3 regions of the Pararhizobium sp. DWP3-4 genome follow, and region 2 is predicted to be linked to each of the others. Evidence: predicted binding sites of a transcription regulator. Region 2 holds the regulator's gene; each other region holds the start of a gene.
What was found. The regulator LexA, encoded in region 2, represses DNA repair genes until DNA is damaged. The targets are predictions, from matches to a motif close to TGTTCNNNNTGTGTTCNG.
Positions count from the first base shown of each region.

Region 1 (5,723 bases), on a different contig from region 2:
GGATGCGCTGTCGCAGACGATGACGACAAAGCGGCTTGAATTGCTGCGCCATCTGCGCCGCCACCCGCAGGCCAGCATCGCCGCGTTGGCGCGCAGCTTGGGTCGCGACTACCGGCGTGTTCACGAGGACGTGGAAATCTTATCCAAGGCCGGATTAATCGAACACGATGCCTCCGGCCTGCATGCAGGCTATGATGAAATCAGAACGACCATCGCCCTATAGCGTTCATCCACTCACTCCCCGTCGAGCGGCTCGACGCCCTGCGGTTTTCCGGCCCGGTCCAGCCTGATCTTCTCGATGCGGTTTTCGGCAGCGCCCAACAGCGCTTCGCAATGTTTCTTCAGCGCTTCGCCGCGTTCGTAAATCTCGATCGACTTGTCGAGCGCCACATCGCCGCGCTCCAGCGCAGAAACGATGGCTTCGAGTTCCTCGACGGCTTTTTCGAAGGAGAGGGCGGATACGTCGATCGGGGCGGCGCCCGTTTGCGGGGTGGTGGTCATGGTCATCCTCTCATCAGGCGGTAGATATGGGTTCCGGCCGATTCGGCCAGCCCTTGGAGATCGTAGCCGCCTTCGAGCAGGCTGACGATGCGGTTGTTGGCGGTTTTCCCTGCGATATCGAGCAGCCGCCCGGTCGCCCAATCGAAATCCTCGGCAACCAGATTGATCTGCGCCAGGGGGTCGCGGTGATGGGCGTCGAAGCCGGCCGAGATCAGGATGAAGTCCGGGCGAAAATCGTCGAGCGCCGTCAGGATGCGCGACTTGAAGGCTTCGCGAAAATGATCGCTGCCGGTGTCGGGTGACAGTGGCGCGTTGACGATATTGCCGGCCCCCGTCTCGGTCTTGGCGCCGCTGCCGGGATAAAGCGGCATCTGGTGCGTCGAGCAGAAAAGCACCGACGGATCGTCCCAGAAGATATCCTGCGTGCCGTTGCCGTGGTGCACGTCCCAGTCGACGATGGCGACGCGTTCGACGCCGTATGTCTGCTGGGCATGGCGGGCGGCAATGGCGATATTGTTGAAGAAGCAGAAGCCCATCGCCCTGTTCTTCTCGGCGTGGTGGCCGGGCGGGCGCGAGGCGACGAAGGCATTGTCGGCCTTGCCGGAAAACACCGCATCGACGGCCGCAACCGCGCCGCCGATGCCGGTCAAGGCGGCCTGCAGACTGGCAGGGCTGGCATAGGTGTCGGCCTCGAGCGCCTCGATGCCCTCTTCGGGAATGGCCGACATCACCGTCCGCAAATGCTGTTCCGGGTGGGCAAGCAGCACCAGATCCTCGTTGCCCTGCGGCGCTTCAAGCCGCGTGAGCGGCGAGAACCGCTCATGCTCCAGCGCCAGGTTCAGCGCCTTCAGCCGGTCGGGCCGTTCCGGATGGCCTTCGGGAACCTGGTGTTCCAGGAAGATCGGGTTTTCGAACAGGATCGTGGTCATGGCGGGAACCTATGGCTTCGGGATGTCGAGGTCCATGCGTTAGGTAGGGCGTTTGCTGTGTTTTCAACAGCGGTGCGCCAATGCAAATAGCCCGGACGTAGCGCCCGGGCTATTTGACGATGATGAGGCGCTCAGGCGCGTGCGTGCAGCAAAGGATAGCCGGCGAGAACGGCACGCGCCGCCAGCGTTGCAATCACGGCCTTGACGAGATCGCCCGGGATGAAAGCGAGCGAGCCGGTGGCGACGGCCGAAAGCGGCGTACCCGTCACTGCGGTGACCCATGGCATGCCGATGGCATAGAGCACGCCGATGCCGCCGACGACGGAGGCGATGAAGAAACCGGCAAATTGCCTGACCTCGCTCTGGCCTTCCTTGACCAGCCGCTCGGCGATCAGGCCGGTGACGAAGGTAGCAACGATCCAGCCGAGCACGAAGCCGCCGGTCGGGCCCTGGATGACGGCCAGTCCGCCACGGCCGCCGGACAGAACCGGAAGCCCGATCGCCACCAAGAGCACCAGGAGCACATAGGCGAGCGCGCCGCGCTTGGCGCCGATGATGCAACCGGCCAGCATCACGCCCATCGACTGGGCGGTGATCGGCACCGGAATGAAACCGAGCGTCACCGGTGGGATAAGGCCGAGCACGACGATGATCGCGGTGAAGAGGGCAATGAGAACGAGGTCTCTGGTGGTCATGGCAGGTCCTTTGTCGATTGGTGTTTTTTTCACATGCGTCCGGCCAAGCCGGAAAAGAAGTTCAAGGCGCGGCAAACCTCAGCTCTGTTTCTCCCTCGGCCGCCGGAAGCCGCGTGCGTCGATTGCCATGGCGATGGTGTCGGCGTCTTTCAGGGTCAGGATGATCAACGGCGCAAGGATCGTCAACGGCCGCACCTTCAGTCCGCGTGCCCGGTGCGCCTCGCGGATCGACTGGTAATGGTTGAAGATATCCGGCACGAAGCGCAGCACCAGCCCGAAGGCAAGCCCGACATCGGCGGCCCGCACCAGGCCGAGCCGGTCGAGCGGCTGCAGCAAACGGGTGATCTCGTCGATGAAGGCGCCGGTCGCCGTCGTCGCCGTCACCGCACCGGCAAACAGCACGATCGCCATCAGCCGGAAAAAGCTTTCGGCCGCCTCGCGCATCGAGGTGAGATAGGCGGTGGCGATCAGAAGGATGAGGATGGTGAAAAGGATCGGTTTCAGCCGCGACACGGCCTCGCGAAAGGCAAGGCCGGTGGTGAAATAGATCGCGGCGGCGATGAGGAAGGCCGGGACGAGAATGAACAGCGAGGACACGGCATAGAGCGCCAGCCCGCAGACCAGCAGGATGGCGAGCTTTGCCCGCACCGACATCCGGTGCAGCGGCGTCGTGCCCTCGACATTCAGCCCGTTCAGCATCCGGCCACCGCGTGATAGGCGCGGATGCTTTCAGACGCCGGACCATCGGCAATCAGCCGGCCATCATTGAACAGAAGCACCCGGTCGAAACGTTCGATCAGCGGCAGGTCGTGGCTGATGGCGATGGTGTGCTCGGTAAGCCCGGCAATGGTGCGTTCCACCAGAAGACGGTTTTTCAGGTCGAGCTGGTTGGTCGGTTCGTCGAGAATGAGAATGCCGGGGCCGGTCACCAGCACGCTGGCAATGGCGACCAGCTGCGTCTCGCCGCCGGAAAGCTCGTGGACGCGGCGCCTCGCCAGATGCGCGATGCCGAAGCGCTCAAGAACTGCGGCTGTGCGGCGTTCGATCTCGCCGGCCTTCAATCCACGGTTCTTCAGCCCGAAGGCGATATCCTCGTGCACGATCGGCATGATGATCTGATGCTGCGGGTTCTGGAAGATGAAGCCGGCCTCGGCCAGCGTCGCACTGGCGTCCTGCACGGTATCGAGGCCGTTGACCGTCACCTGGCCCACGGTCGGCTTGACCAGTCCGTTGATCAGCCGCGCGAACGTGGTCTTGCCCGAGCCGTTCAGCCCGATAATGCCGATGCGCCGCTCGGTCAGCGACAGCGTTAGCGGCTGAAGAACCGTGCGCTCGCCGTATCTCACTGATGCGCCGGAAAAGCGTATGTCCAATCCGCGTCCCCCGCGTTCGAATGTCGAGGCTCTATAGGACGATTTCTTTGCCGATGGAAATAGGCTTCCGGTTTGGGCTTGAACAAAGTGTGAACATTTGCCTAGATTGTTTCATGGCGATTCTCGTTTCCAACCGCGATGCCCGGCGCATCTTCCTGAACAAGCAAGGCCTGGCCGCAGCCCCCAACCGGGCGCTTGGCAAGCAGGGCCTGCTCGATCTGATCCATGAGATCGGTTTCGTCCAGGTGGACAGCATCTCGACCGTGGAGCGCGCCCATCATCAGATCCTGTTTTCCCGCAACCAGACCTACAAGCGCGAGCACCTGACCGAGCTTCTGGAAAAGGACGGCGCGCTGTTCGAACACTGGACGCACGACGCCTCGATCATCCCGAGCCGCTTTTTCGTCTACTGGAAACACCGCTTCCGGCGCGAGGGCGAAACCATTATGGAGCGCTGGCGCAAATGGCGCGAGGAAGGTTTCGAAGAGGCTTTCGACGAAATCTACGCGAAAATTCATGCCGAGGGCGCCGTCATGGCGCGCGATTTCAAGTTCGAGGGCCGGGTGTCGGGCGGCTGGTGGAACTGGCATCCGTCCAAGACGGCGCTTGAATATCTCTGGCGCACCGGCAAGGTGGCGATCGCCCGGCGGGATAATTTCCAAAAAGTCTACGATCTGACCGAGCGGGTCATCCCCGGCCATCATCACGAACCGGATGTCAGTCACGAGGAGTTCGTCGACTGGTGCTGCCGGGCAGCACTGACGCGGCTCGGTTTTGCCACCCACGGCGAACTCTCTGCCTTTTTTGCGCTGATCTCGCCGGAAGAGGCTAAGACCTGGGTCGTCGATCATCGCGATGAACTTTGCGAGGTGATGATCGAGCCCGCCGATGGCGACAAGCCGCGATTGTCCTACGCCTTCACCGGCTTTCCCGGCAATCTCGGCGACCTCGCCGATCCTCCGGCACGTCTTCGGGTGCTCAGCCCCTTCGATCCGCTGATCCGCGACCGCAACCGCACCGAACGCCTGTTCGGCTTCTACTACCGCATCGAAATTTTCGTGCCCGAGCCGAAACGCGAATACGGCTATTACGTCTTCCCGCTGCTCGAAGGCGACCGCATCGTCGGCCGCATCGACATGAAGGCGGAACGCAAGACCGGCTCGCTGAACGTCAAGCGGCTCTGGTGGGAAAAGGGCGTGCGTTCATCCGCCGGCCGGATGGAGCGGCTGGAGGCGGAGTTGGCCCGCGTGGCAAAGTTCGCCGGCGTCGAGAAGGTGGTGTTTCTGGAGGGGTGGGAGGGTTAGGGCAGCAGCATAAACTACCTCAGAGAAAGATATGGGAGCGCGGATGGTTCACTCCCTACGCGCTCTTTGTTTTTACAAGGCCGATCAGGACTCAGGTTCCTAACCCATTCTTTTACGCGCATAATATTTGGTGGGCTTCTGCAGGAAGAAACACTAACGGCGCCAACTAAATCCGTTAATGTTTCTTGAAACGGTTCAGACTGGCTGTCGCTGAATCTCTTAAATTAACTCCACTTGAAGTTGTTTTCGCGCTGCTATATGCGGGATATCAAAATCATGGGGGGAAGTTAATGCCGTTTTCTGCTACCGTTTTGAATGTATTGATTGCCTCTCCCTCAGACGTACTGGATGAGCGTGCTGCAATCGCGCAGAGTTTGCATGAGTGGAACTCTCTGCACTCCTCCGATCAGGGTATTATCCTTCTACCAGTCATGTGGGAAACTCATAGTGCCCCCGCCATGGGTGACCGGCCACAAGGCTTGATAAATGATCGTGTTGTGCGTGGATGCGACATTTTGATTGGGTCGTTTTGGACTCGTCTGGGATCTCCTACTGGGGTTGAAATTAGCGGTACAGTTGAAGAAATTAAATGGTTTCTTAGTCAAAAAAAGCCGGTAATGCTTTACTACTCGAAGAAGCAGGTTGATATAGATGCCGTAGATCTTGAACAGTACCAAAAATTGAAGCAGTTTAAGGCGTCTATTAGAGATAAGGGAATTCAGGAGGAATACAAAGATATCCATGAGCTTCGAGAGAAACTGTCACGTCATTTAACTATAGTTTTGCGTGAGATGTCTATTGGTCCCGTAATTGATAAGCGTATTGTCGAGGCAGCGAAGGCATCAACTCGTAATCAGGAAATTCCGCCTACCGAAAATGTATTGCCTGAAGAGATTTCTAAGGCCTATCTTGAGGAGTATA
Region 1 is NZ_JAFCXF010000002.1:194,461-200,183, reverse strand. Features, by position in the region: gene ACP7E6_RS06170 (hypothetical protein) at 1-223, shown strand, start outside; gene ACP7E6_RS06165 (exodeoxyribonuclease VII small subunit) at 235-501, opposite strand; gene ACP7E6_RS06160 (histone deacetylase family protein) at 504-1,430, opposite strand; gene ACP7E6_RS06155 (biotin transporter BioY) at 1,562-2,125, opposite strand; gene ACP7E6_RS06150 (energy-coupling factor transporter transmembrane component T family protein) at 2,204-2,824, opposite strand; gene ACP7E6_RS06145 (energy-coupling factor ABC transporter ATP-binding protein) at 2,818-3,498, opposite strand; gene ACP7E6_RS06140 (winged helix-turn-helix domain-containing protein) at 3,612-4,802, shown strand; gene ACP7E6_RS06135 (hypothetical protein) at 5,093-5,723, shown strand, end outside.
Region 1: a site for LexA is predicted at 3,577-3,594, ahead of ACP7E6_RS06145 (energy-coupling factor ABC transporter ATP-binding protein). Genes of this name have one in related genera too.

Region 2 (5,723 bases):
GATCGCGCCTGGTCTTGTATCCGGAAAGATCGTCCTCGACGAATGCCTCCAGCCGTTCGAGTGCAGCGGTTTCGCCCGGTGTCCAGATTTCGGAAAACGTCTGTGCCCAATCCGGAGCCGTCGGCAACAGCGCCCATGAGGCCAGATCCTCGCTGTCAGGCCATTTGGCTGGCGCAACCAGCACATCTGGCCGTTCGAGCGGCTGATCCGGCTCGCCGGATGCCTCGAGCGCGCGCCAGAACGGCGTATAGACGCGGTAGGGCGTACCGGAGCCCGTCTTCAACCGGGTGGGCTCGTGGAGAAGCTGTCCGGCAAAACTCTTTACGGTTATTCCCGTGGAGACCAACGTGTCTTTCAGTGGCCCATCGACAGCGATGCCGTTTGGGTCGTAGCGGCGATTCCAATGGACGGTTGACGCGCCGGTCTCAGCAATCAGCTTTGCCAATACGCTATCCGGCTCGCCGCTGCGAAGGGCAAGCCGGCTTCCGAGGTCACCAAGCGCCTTTTCCAAGCCTTTCAGCGAATGATGAAGCCACCAGGACTGTGCGGCGCCCAGTGGCCCGGTGCCGTGCCGAGAAGGCTCGCGGATGTAGACGGGAATGATACTGCGGCCGGTTTTTGCTGCGGCATGAAGCGCATGATTGTCGTCCAGCCGCAGGTCCTTGCGAAACCAGACGATGATAGGGTTTTCGTGGGAAAGGTCATTGTTGTTCATTTTTATCCGCGCAACGTATCCAACGTCGTAGTCTACGCAGATACGGGTGCAACGGATCAAAGGTTTCGCGGAGAAAGCTTTTTATTTCATCGTTTTGCGGGCGAATACCGCCAGCGAAATTGGAACTGCCGCTTCTTTATATGAAGCGGCAGCCGCAGCCACCGGAGGCCGGAAGGATTCAGCTTTTCTGGAAAGCCAGATGCGCCCCGAGACCGACCAGCATGGTACCACCGGCGCGCTGCATCAGGCGTTGCGCGGAGCTCGAACGGCGCAGCTTGGTCATCACCGCACCGGCCAGAAACACGCAGACGATATCCGCCGACGAAAACATCAGGTTGACGATCGTTCCAAGGATTGCCAGCTGCAGCCAGACCGGGAAGGCGGCCGACGCATCGACGAATTGCGGCAGGAAAGCCACGAAGAAAATCGCCGTCTTGGGATTGAGGACCTCGACGGTAACGCTCTCGAAGAATGCGCGGCGCCCGGATTTCGGCGCGGTGCCGGGCAGGGTGGTGTCGCCCTCAACCTTGGAACGGAAAAGAGAAATGCCGAGCCAGATCAGATAGGCCGCACCGGCAAACTTGACGATCATGTACAGCGTCGGCACGGCATGAAACAGGATCGACAGACCTGCAGCCGCAGCAATGACATGGAAGTAGCCACCGAGGTGAATACCAAGCGTGGCCATCAGCCCGGACCAGCGACCACGCGCAATCGTCTGGGCCGCCGCATAGAGCATGGCCGGACCGGGAATATAGGCAAAGACCGCCGTGGTGGCGATGAAGGCGATAAGCAACTCGATCGACGGCATTGTCCGCTCCTGTCGTGGGTCCTGATTGTGACCTGATCTATACAACAGGATTTTCAGAAAGTCGCGCGTACGTTGCGCTGAGCCTAGCCCCAGGTGAGCGGGTCGAGACGCAGATAGAAATCGAGCCGCGCTTTGTCCGCAGTCGCGATCGCGTGTATGTCGAACAGACGAGTTTGCGCAGTCCGCACTTCTTCAGCGATGCGCCATGTCTCGCGGGTATTGCCGACAAGCAATGCAAAGTCGACGTAGCGATCCGCCGCGCCCAACCGTCCGAGATCGATCAATCCGGTGCAGCGAAGCGTTTCCGGATCGATCATGAAGTTCGGCATGCAGGCATCACCATGGCAAACGACACGGTCAAGGCTTTCCTGCGCCAACCGCTCGGACAATTCTGCCCTTACCCGGTCAAGCAGGGTCTGCGGCGGTGTGTTGTGATCATCCGGATCGAGAAAATCCGGATTGACGCCGCCACGTCCAACCACGTCGGCCGCCCGGTCGAACATGGTTTGGAGGCTGCGTTCAAACGGGCAATCGTTTACCGGAATGGCATGCAGATCGCGTACCATTGCCGCAATAGAAGGCCATGCCCGGATCAGCTCCGTCGCTTCGAGCTGATCTGCCGGAATGCCAGGTACCGCACTTGTCACAAGGCATGCGACACCGTCCGACACCTGCCAATCGAGAACTGTTGGAGATCCGATCCTGAAGGGGGACAGCCATGCAGTCCGCCGCCGCTCGGCATCCAGCAGCGCCACGCCGCTGCCGGTAGACACTTTGGCGTAAGCGCTGCCATCGATACGCCGAAACAGCGCATCTCCCGATTCGCCGTGACGATAGGCAGTCCACTGGCTTCCCAGAGAAAATCCTGGCAACCGGGCCGTACCGGATCGAAAGTCAGTCACGTATCATCCCCCACGGCCTGTTTAGCGAAGGCGAATTGCGCCCCCGCACCACATAGATTTTGGCAACCGCAATTTCACCGTCACTGAACAGAAAGCCGGGTTTTTGCGCGGTTTCTTTTTGCTGACAAAGGTCGAAGGGCGCGGGGACTTCTGCCAAACCGGTGCATTCGTGAAGCTGAGATTCGACACAACACCGCGACCTTTGCATTGCTGTTGATGATCGAAGGGCTAGGTGCCCCGCTGGTGGCGATGACCGATGATACCGCAAACTACCATGCCACGCCGGTTACCGGCCGACCCATTCGCCTCGAATCAAAAAGGCCTTGCTTTTTCAGCAAGGCCTTTGAAAACTGGCTCCCCGGGCCGGATTCGAACCGGCGACCTGTCGATTAACAGTCGAATGCTCTACCGCTGAGCTACCAGGGATCATCTGCGGCGGTATGTCCTGCAGAAGTGAGGCTGCTAATACAAATGCTTTTCCGATTTGCCAAGCGGTTTTTCAAAAAAAACGCACAATCTTGTCAGACTGTGGAGAACTTCCCATCTGTGGGAGGCAGCGCATTCCGGCTGCCTGCGAGCCAAACCCTTGGCATTGCGGGACTGTAGCATAACGGGCACGCGCTTTACGCTTGATAGGTGGAATATATGGCAGAACCGCAAAAAACGAAAAAATTCGGCATCGACGCGCGAACGCATGAACTGGTCATTGGTTCATGGCGGATGCGGCTGCCGCAATCGCGTCTATTGCGCATCACCATCGGCGGCACGTTGATTTTTGGCGGCATCCTCGGGTTTCTGCCGGTCCTCGGATTCTGGATGGTGCCGCTGGGGTTCCTTGTCCTGTCGCATGATCTCGCCTTCGTCAGGCGCCGGCGACGCAGGCTATCGGTGTGGTGGGCGCGAAAATGGCAAGCGTCCAATTAGAACACCGTAACAGCTGCTGTTTCAGGACATCATGCTAGGGGGTGTCGATCGTTCCTTGATTGGGCCGCGTCGCCACACCGGCTGCCGGGGCATTCTCCTGGACTCGGGGTCGCGGCATTAACCTCTGTGCTCTTGCTAAACATTCCCGCACCTCAAAGCCAGCAACACCAGCCGCCCAAGAAATCCTGACATGCCTTTTGGCATTTAGCTGTGCGGTTCGGTTTGTCTTTTCCGGCGAAAACGACATTGCCACGCTCATCGACATGCCGTGCCATTACATCCATCAGTCTTTTTTGGAGCCACGGTCCTTACAAACGAACCGCTCCAGGTTGTGCAGAGGTTCTGTAATACGGCCCACTTCTGCGCGAGCGGGAATACTCCGGTGAAAACAGTAGGATGAAAGGACCCGATCCGATCGTTTGTGTCGCCATGTGCCCTTTGAAAACATTCGATGATTTTTAAGCACTTGCGGAACACATATGGAACAGATAATGTTCGTTCTTGATTTGTTTCTCGATTCTGGAGTGATCGTTCATGCTGACCCGCAAGCAACAGGAACTGCTTCTGTTCATTCACGAAAGAATGAAAGAGTCGGGTGTGCCTCCATCGTTCGATGAAATGAAGGATGCGCTGGATCTGGCCTCAAAATCCGGCATTCACCGGCTGATCACAGCGCTTGAGGAGAGGGGGTTTATCCGCCGCCTTCCCAACCGTGCGCGTGCACTGGAGGTGATCAAGTTGCCGGAGGCCTATTCGATGAGCCTCCAACCCAAGCGGGGCTTTTCACCGAGCATCATTCAGGGCAGTCTTGGCGTGCAACCGGCCCCTGCAGCTCCCGCCAAAGCCGCCGCAAACAGCGATACGGTCTCGATACCGGTGATGGGCAGGATTGCCGCCGGTGTGCCGATCTCGGCGATCCAGAACAACACGCATGATATTTCCGTGCCCCTCGAGATGGTCGGCGCAGGCGAGCATTATGCACTTGAAGTACGCGGCGATTCGATGATCGAGGCAGGTATTCTGGATGGCGACACGGTCATCATCCGCAACACGAACAGCGCCAGCCCGGGCGAAATCGTCGTCGCTTTGGTTGATGACGAGGAAGCGACGCTGAAGCGTTTTCGACGGAAAGGGGCGTCGATCGCACTGGAGGCCGCCAACCCTGCCTACGAAACCCGCATCTTCGGGCCTGACCGGGTCAAGATACAGGGGAAACTTGTCGGACTGATCCGCCGTTACCATTGAACGGACCACGTCTTCTGCCCGCATGATCAGGTGATAACCGAGCGATGCGCACTGCAACGCAAAAAAACTCGAATGACGATGGAAAACGGCCGCAGAGCTCGGAGCGACAAGGCGTTGGCGATGCGTTGGATTTGAGATCACGTCTTCTCAGCGCTGCTTTCAAACTTGGTACTTGGCAGGACTTGGTTTCAGCCAAGTCAACCAGCGGCGGGGCCGCTCCATCATTCAACACGGCGGAGATGGCGCCTGACTATGGGGCGACTTTCGAAACCCGCCTTCCATTCCCTTCGGTAATGCACCAATCGATCAGGGCAGGGGCGTTGCGAATTTTCATCGGCTGCTGTGATCTCGTTCCGGTTTGTCGGAGGCCAACTTAAGCGTCGCCTCAGGGTTGTGACGACAGATCGGAAATATCATTTCGGAACTGGCCAAGAGCGTTTTTGAGAAATATCCTCTTGCGATTTGTCTAGGATCATTCTAAACCGCCGCCACAGTTCGACTATTTGAACTCGTGAGGCCTCGTGGCGGAGTGGTGACGCAGAGGACTGCAAATCCTTGCACCCCGGTTCAATTCCGGGCGAGGCCTCCAAATTTCCCACAGATGTCAGTCTCAGGCGGAAACGAGCAACGGCGTTGCCGTTTCGACCAAGGTCGATTACGGCGCGAGCAAATCCTTCCACGCGATTTTTTCAGGCAGAACCTCTGGACCGTTGTTTTAATCCGGCACTCTTGATCAGGAAGAGACAAGCAGTCGGCAACAATGGATGGGCGTTCCGCGTCCACCGTTGCGGTCGGGATATCACGGACCGGGGCTAATCAATGATAATAGAAGCAGGCGCAATCGGCCTTGCTGTCATCCGGTTTCGTCCAGACGCGTACCGCCAGTTTTTTGGCTGCACCTGTTTCGTCCAGCCGAAGTCCGAGCAGTGACACGGCCGCAAGCTTCGGGTTGACCGCATCGATCTCGATGGTGGATCCGACCTGATGGACGCCCTGCTTCGGGGTCCAAGTGAAAAACTGCACGCTGTAATGCATTGCATTCTCCTTCGCCGGCTTGCAGCACATACGTTCAAGTGGGGAACAGACGCTGCAACACGCTGGTCACGGGCGCTCCACTGCTGAATGC
Region 2 is NZ_JAFCXF010000001.1:1,047,690-1,053,412, forward strand. Features, by position in the region: gene ACP7E6_RS04965 (cryptochrome/photolyase family protein) at 1-715, opposite strand, end outside; gene ACP7E6_RS04970 (LysE family translocator) at 894-1,526, opposite strand; gene ACP7E6_RS04975 (APH(3'') family aminoglycoside O-phosphotransferase) at 1,610-2,398, opposite strand; tRNA gene ACP7E6_RS04980 (tRNA-Asn) at 2,780-2,854, opposite strand; gene ACP7E6_RS04985 (hypothetical protein) at 3,074-3,352, shown strand; gene lexA (transcriptional repressor LexA) at 3,887-4,597, shown strand; tRNA gene ACP7E6_RS04995 (tRNA-Cys) at 5,113-5,186, shown strand; gene ACP7E6_RS05000 (hypothetical protein) at 5,414-5,632, opposite strand.

Region 3 (5,723 bases), on a different contig from region 2:
AATCGAAGGCACCCGCGCAGATCAGGCTGTCGAACACCCGCCGGTTCAAAAGCTTCGGATCGATCCGGAGGCAGAAATCCTCGAGATCGGCGAAAGGCTCATCACCACGCACCTCGACGATATGATCGACGGCCGCTTCGCCGACGCCCTTGATGGCCGAGAGCGAATAGTAGATGCGGTTGTCGCCGGTCTCGAAACGGCGAAACGAGGTCTGCACCGACGGCGGGATGACCTCGATGCCGAGCCGGTTTGCGTCCTGGCGGAAGTCGTTGATCTTGTCGGTATTCGACATGTCGAGCGTCATCGACGCGGCGAGGAACTCGACCGGGAAATGCGCCTTCAGATAGGCCGTCTGATAGGAAACGATGGCATAAGCCGCAGCGTGCGACTTGTTGAAGCCGTAATTGGCGAACTTGGCAAGCAAGTCGAAGATCAAGTCGGACTGCGGCTTCGAGACGCCGTTGTCGACGGCACCCGTGACGAAACGGGCGCGCTGCTTGTCCATTTCCTCCTTGATCTTCTTACCCATGGCGCGGCGCAGAAGGTCGGCTTCGCCGAGCGAATAGCCGGACAGAACCTGGGCGATCTGCATCACCTGTTCCTGGTAGACGATAACGCCTTGTGTTTCCTTCAGCAGATAATCGATCTTCGGATGGATCGATTCGATCTCTTCCTCGCCGTGCTTGCGGGCATTGTAGACCGGGATGTTTTCCATCGGGCCCGGGCGGTAGAGCGCCACCAGCGCGATGATGTCCTCGATGCAGTCCGGCCGCATGCCGATCAGCGCCTTGCGCATGCCGGCACTTTCCACCTGGAACACGCCGACAGTGTCGCCCTTGGACAGCATCTCGTAGGTCTTCAGGTCATCAAGCGGCAGCGCCTCGAGCTTGACTTCGATATCGCGCTTCCTGATGAAATCGACGGCGACCTTCAAGACGGTCAGCGTCTTCAAGCCAAGAAAGTCGAACTTGACGAGGCCGGCCTGCTCGACCCATTTCATGTTGAACTGGGTGACCGGCATGTCGGAGCGCGGGTCGCGGTACATCGGCACCAGCTGCGACAGCGGCCGGTCGCCGATGACGATACCGGCGGCGTGGGTCGAGGCGTGGCGGTAGAGACCTTCGATCTTCTGGGCGATATCGAGCAGGCGGCCGATCACCGGCTCCTTATCGACCTCTTCCTGGAAGCGCGGCTCTTCCTCGATCGCCTTGGCGAGCGTGGTTGGATTGGCCGGATTGTTCGGCACCATCTTGCAGATCTTATCGACCTGGCCATAGGGCATTTCCAGCACGCGGCCGACGTCGCGCAAGGCGGCGCGCGCCTGCAGCGATCCGAAGGTGATGATCTGCGCCACCTGCTCGCGGCCATATTTGCGCTGGACGTAGCGGATCACCTCTTCGCGCCGGTCCTGGCAGAAGTCGATGTCGAAGTCGGGCATCGAGACGCGGTCCGGATTGAGGAAGCGTTCGAACAGCAGCGAGAAGCGCAAGGGATCGACATCGGTGATGGTCAGCGCATAGGCGACCAGCGAGCCCGCACCCGATCCGCGGCCCGGGCCGACTGGAATATCCTGCAGCTTTGCCCATTTGATGAAGTCGGCAACGATCAGGAAGTAACCCGGAAACTTCATCTTCTCGATGACGGAGAGCTCGAAATCGAGGCGCTCGCGATAATCGGTCTCGCTATAGCCCGGCGACATGCCGAGCATTCGCAGCCGTTCGTCGAGACCCTCGACAGCCTGACGGCGCAATTCGATCTCCTCGGCGCGCTCGGCTTCCTTCGGATCGTCCGAGGCACCGGTGAAACGCGGCAGGATCGGTGCGCGGGTCTTCAGGACGAAGGAACAGCGCTTGGCGACCTCAATGGTGTTTTCCAGCGCTTCCGGCAGGTCGGCAAACAGAGCCGCCATGTCCTTGCGGCTCTTCAGGTAATGATCCGGCGTCAGGCGAAAGCGCGTGTCATCCGAAACCATCGCATTGTGCGCCACCGCCATCAGTGCGTCATGCGCCTCGAATTCGGCGGGCGACGGGAAGAACGGCTCATTGGTCGCGACGATCGGCAGTTCAAGCTTGTAGGCAAGATCGACGACACGGTTTTCGTGGCGCCGGTCATATTTGCCGTGGCGCTGAAGCTCGACATAGAGACGGTCGCCAAACACCGCAGCAAGGGTCTTCAGCCGCGTTTCCGCCAGCGCATGGTGACCGGACTTCAAGGCCATATCGACCGGCCCACCGGATGCGCCGGTCAGCGCAATCAATCCCTCCGCGCCGCCCTCCTGCAGCCAGGACAGCGCGATGCGCACCGACTGGTTTCCCTCGCCGCCGAGATAGGCCCGGCTGACAATATCGACGAGCCGGACATAGCCGGCATCCGTCGCGGCGATCAGAACGATGGCCGGCAGCTTGGCCAGGTGCTGGGCGTGGCCGCGTTTCTCGCCCTCGCCCTCATCCTCCATGTCGATCGACAACTGGCAGCCGATCAGTGGCTGCAGGCCATCGTCCATACATTTCTGCGAGAATTCGAGCGCTGCAAACAGGTTGTTGGTATCGGCAATGCCGATCGCCGGCTGGCCGTCGGCAACAGCCTTGCCGATGATCTTCTTGATCGGCAAAGCCCCTTCGAGCAGCGAAAAGGCGGAATGAACCCGAAGATGAACGAACTGGGGAGACGCGCCGCCCTCAGCGGAACTATCCTGCCGCTTGCCGTTTACCGCATCTGCCATGGCGCACCCCGATTCCCGTGAAGGCCTCAGGATATCCCGTTTCCATCCGCAGATGTCCAGTTTTCATCTGCCGCATGGCAGCATTTTCAAACTCGATCGGCCTTGTCCACAGCCGCCACTCGTCCATTCCCGCACCACAGCGCATGGGCGGAGATGGCGGTCTCGGCTCAAGCCATGCTTACATCCCGATGACGATGATCGAAAAGCTGGCGATGAACATGGCGATGGAGGTCAAAGCGGCGAGATCACGAATGAAGTCAGTCATTGGGCGGCTCCCTTTTCCGTTATGTTCTTATATTGTTCTATTTATGTTCACTCGTCAAGCAGCTGTTGCAAATCTTCGACCTTTGAGAAACGGAGATGGTAAACACTTTTCACCCGAGCCCTCAGGCCAGACAACTCGCATCTGGACGCCGGCCGGGCGGCCGATTAGTCTGCGTCTCAAATCCGACTAGGGGAAAGATCGATGAAGATGTCACTGGCCGTCATGACGGCATTCCTGGGCCTGACGGCCACCACGGCGCAGGCGGAAAAAACCATCGATCCGGATCGCATCGTCTTTGCGGCGACAGGCGATTGGGACAAGGACGGCAGCTCAGACCTTGCCATGCTGGTGGCACCGGTTGAGGGCACCGATGAAGATCACGCGGTCTACATCTATCTCAATGACGGCGACAGCGACCGGTTGAAACTGAGGACCGTGGTAGCAAACAAGGTTTGGGGAGATCTCACCATGGCCGGGCGGGCGCCGTCGATCACCGCCCTTGAGAATGGCTCGATCCTCATCACCACCCATAATGATTCTGTCGGCCGCGATCGCTGGGAACAGAAGCTGACGGTCGCCTATCGCAACTTCGACTTCGTCGTCGCCGGATATACCTATACGTCCTACGACACGCTCGATCCGGACAACACGACGGAATGCGATTTCAATGTGCTGACCGGCAAGGGAAAGAGCAGCGGCAAGCCTGTCGCCACCAAGGGCGAAATCGTGCTGCTGAAGGACTGGTCCGACGATCGCGGGCAAAAGGTCTGCGGTATCGAATAGATACCGGCAGCCCCGCGCCAACTCAGCGGAAGCTGCAGCTTAAAGCTCGACGACCTTGCCGTCTTCGATGGTGACGCGGCGGTCCATGCGCGCGGCAAGCTCGTAATTGTGCGTGGCGATCATCGCCGCGAGGCCGGACTGGCGCACCAGTGCTTCCAGTGCTTCGAAGACGTAGCCGGCCGTTTCCGGGTCGAGGTTGCCTGTCGGCTCGTCGGCCAAGAGCACCAGCGGCGCATTGGCGACGGCGCGAGCGATGGCGACGCGTTGCTGCTCGCCACCGGACAGCTCCGATGGGCGATGTTCGGCACGGTGGCCGATGCGCATGTAATCCAGAAGTGCTGCCGCCCGTTCGCGCGCCTCCGCCTTGCTGAGACCGGCGATCAGCTGCGGCATCATGATGTTTTCGACTGCCGTGAATTCCGGCAGCAGATGATGGGCCTGATAGACAAAGCCGATCTCATTGCGGCGGATCGCCGTGCGCCGTTCATCACTGAGCGCACCGCAGGATTGACCGTTGATCAGTACTTCGCCGGCATCCGGGCGCTCCAGCAGCCCAGCCAGGTGCAAAAGCGTCGATTTGCCCGTGCCCGACGGGGCAACGAGCGCCACGGTCTGGCCGCCATGAAGCGAAAAGTCCGCACCCTTGAGGATCGACAGGGTTTCTTCGCCCTGGCTGAAATGACGTTCGACGCCGGAAAGCTGCAATGCCACGCGCGCATTCATCGTGTCTGTATTCCCTCGTTATTCGTAGCGCAGAGCCTGAACCGGATCGAGGCGCGAGGCGCGCCAGGCCGGAAAGATCGTGGCAAGAAAGGACAGGCCGATGGCCATGACGACGACCGATGTGGTCTCGCCGAGGTTCATATCGGCCGGAAGCTGGCTTAGGAAATAGAGTTCGGGATTGAACAGTGTCGTGCCCGAAATCCAGGAAAAGAACTGGCGGATCGACTCGATGTTGAGACAGACCACAACGCCCAGGAGCACGCCGGCGATCGTACCGACAATGCCGATCGCCGCACCTGTCATGAAGAATATCCGCATGACCGCGCCTGACGAAGCGCCCATTGTGCGCAGGATGGCGATGTCGCGGCCCTTGTCCTTTACCAGCATGATCAGGCCGGAGACAATGTTCAGCGCCGCCACCAGAATGATCAGCGTCAGGATCATGAACATGACATTGCGCTCCACCTGAAGGGCGGAGAAAAAGGTCTTGTTGCGATCACGCCAGTCGCTGATCAGTACCTGGCGGCCGGCCGCATCCTCGATCGGCTGGCGCAGGTCATCGACCAGATCCGGGTCGGTGACGAACAGCTCGATCGACTGGGCAATGCCCTCGGCGTTGAAATAGAGCTGGGCTTCTTCCAGTGGCATGAAGATGATCGAGGCGTCATATTCCGACATGCCGATCTCGAAGATCGCCGAGACGGTATAGGATTTGACGCGCGGATTGACGCCCATCGGCGTGATGTCGCCTTCCGGCGCCACCAGCGTGATGGTGCCGCCGGCGGTGATGCCGAGTTGCTGGGCCATGCGCGAACCGATTGCAACGCCTGTTCCAGCCGCATAACCGACGAGATCGCCAGATTGGATGTGATCGGAAATCGACTTCATCTTGGCGAGATCGTCAGCGCGCACGCCGCGCACCAGCGCGCCTGTCCCGGCGCCGCCCGGACCGGAGGCAAGCGTCTGCCCCTCGATCATCGGGATCGCCATGGTGATGCCCTTGACGCCGGAAAATTTCGTCGCGAGGTCGGCATAGTTATCCAGCGGCCCATCCAGCGGCTGGACGATCATGTGACCGTTGATGCCCAAAATGCGCGAGATCAGCTCGGTGCGAAAACCGTTCATCACAGCCATGACGATGATCAGCGTTGCCACACCGAGCATGATGCCGATGAAGGAAAAGCCGGCGATCACCGAAATGAACGCTTCCTTGCGGCGCGAGCGCAGATA
Region 3 is NZ_JAFCXF010000004.1:69,216-74,938, reverse strand. Features, by position in the region: gene dnaE (DNA polymerase III subunit alpha) at 1-2,722, opposite strand, end outside; gene ACP7E6_RS12045 (hypothetical protein) at 3,189-3,770, shown strand; gene ACP7E6_RS12040 (ABC transporter ATP-binding protein) at 3,810-4,493, opposite strand; gene ACP7E6_RS12035 (lipoprotein-releasing ABC transporter permease subunit) at 4,512-5,723, opposite strand, start outside.
Region 3: a site for LexA is predicted at 2,999-3,016, ahead of dnaE (DNA polymerase III subunit alpha). Genes of this name have one in related genera too.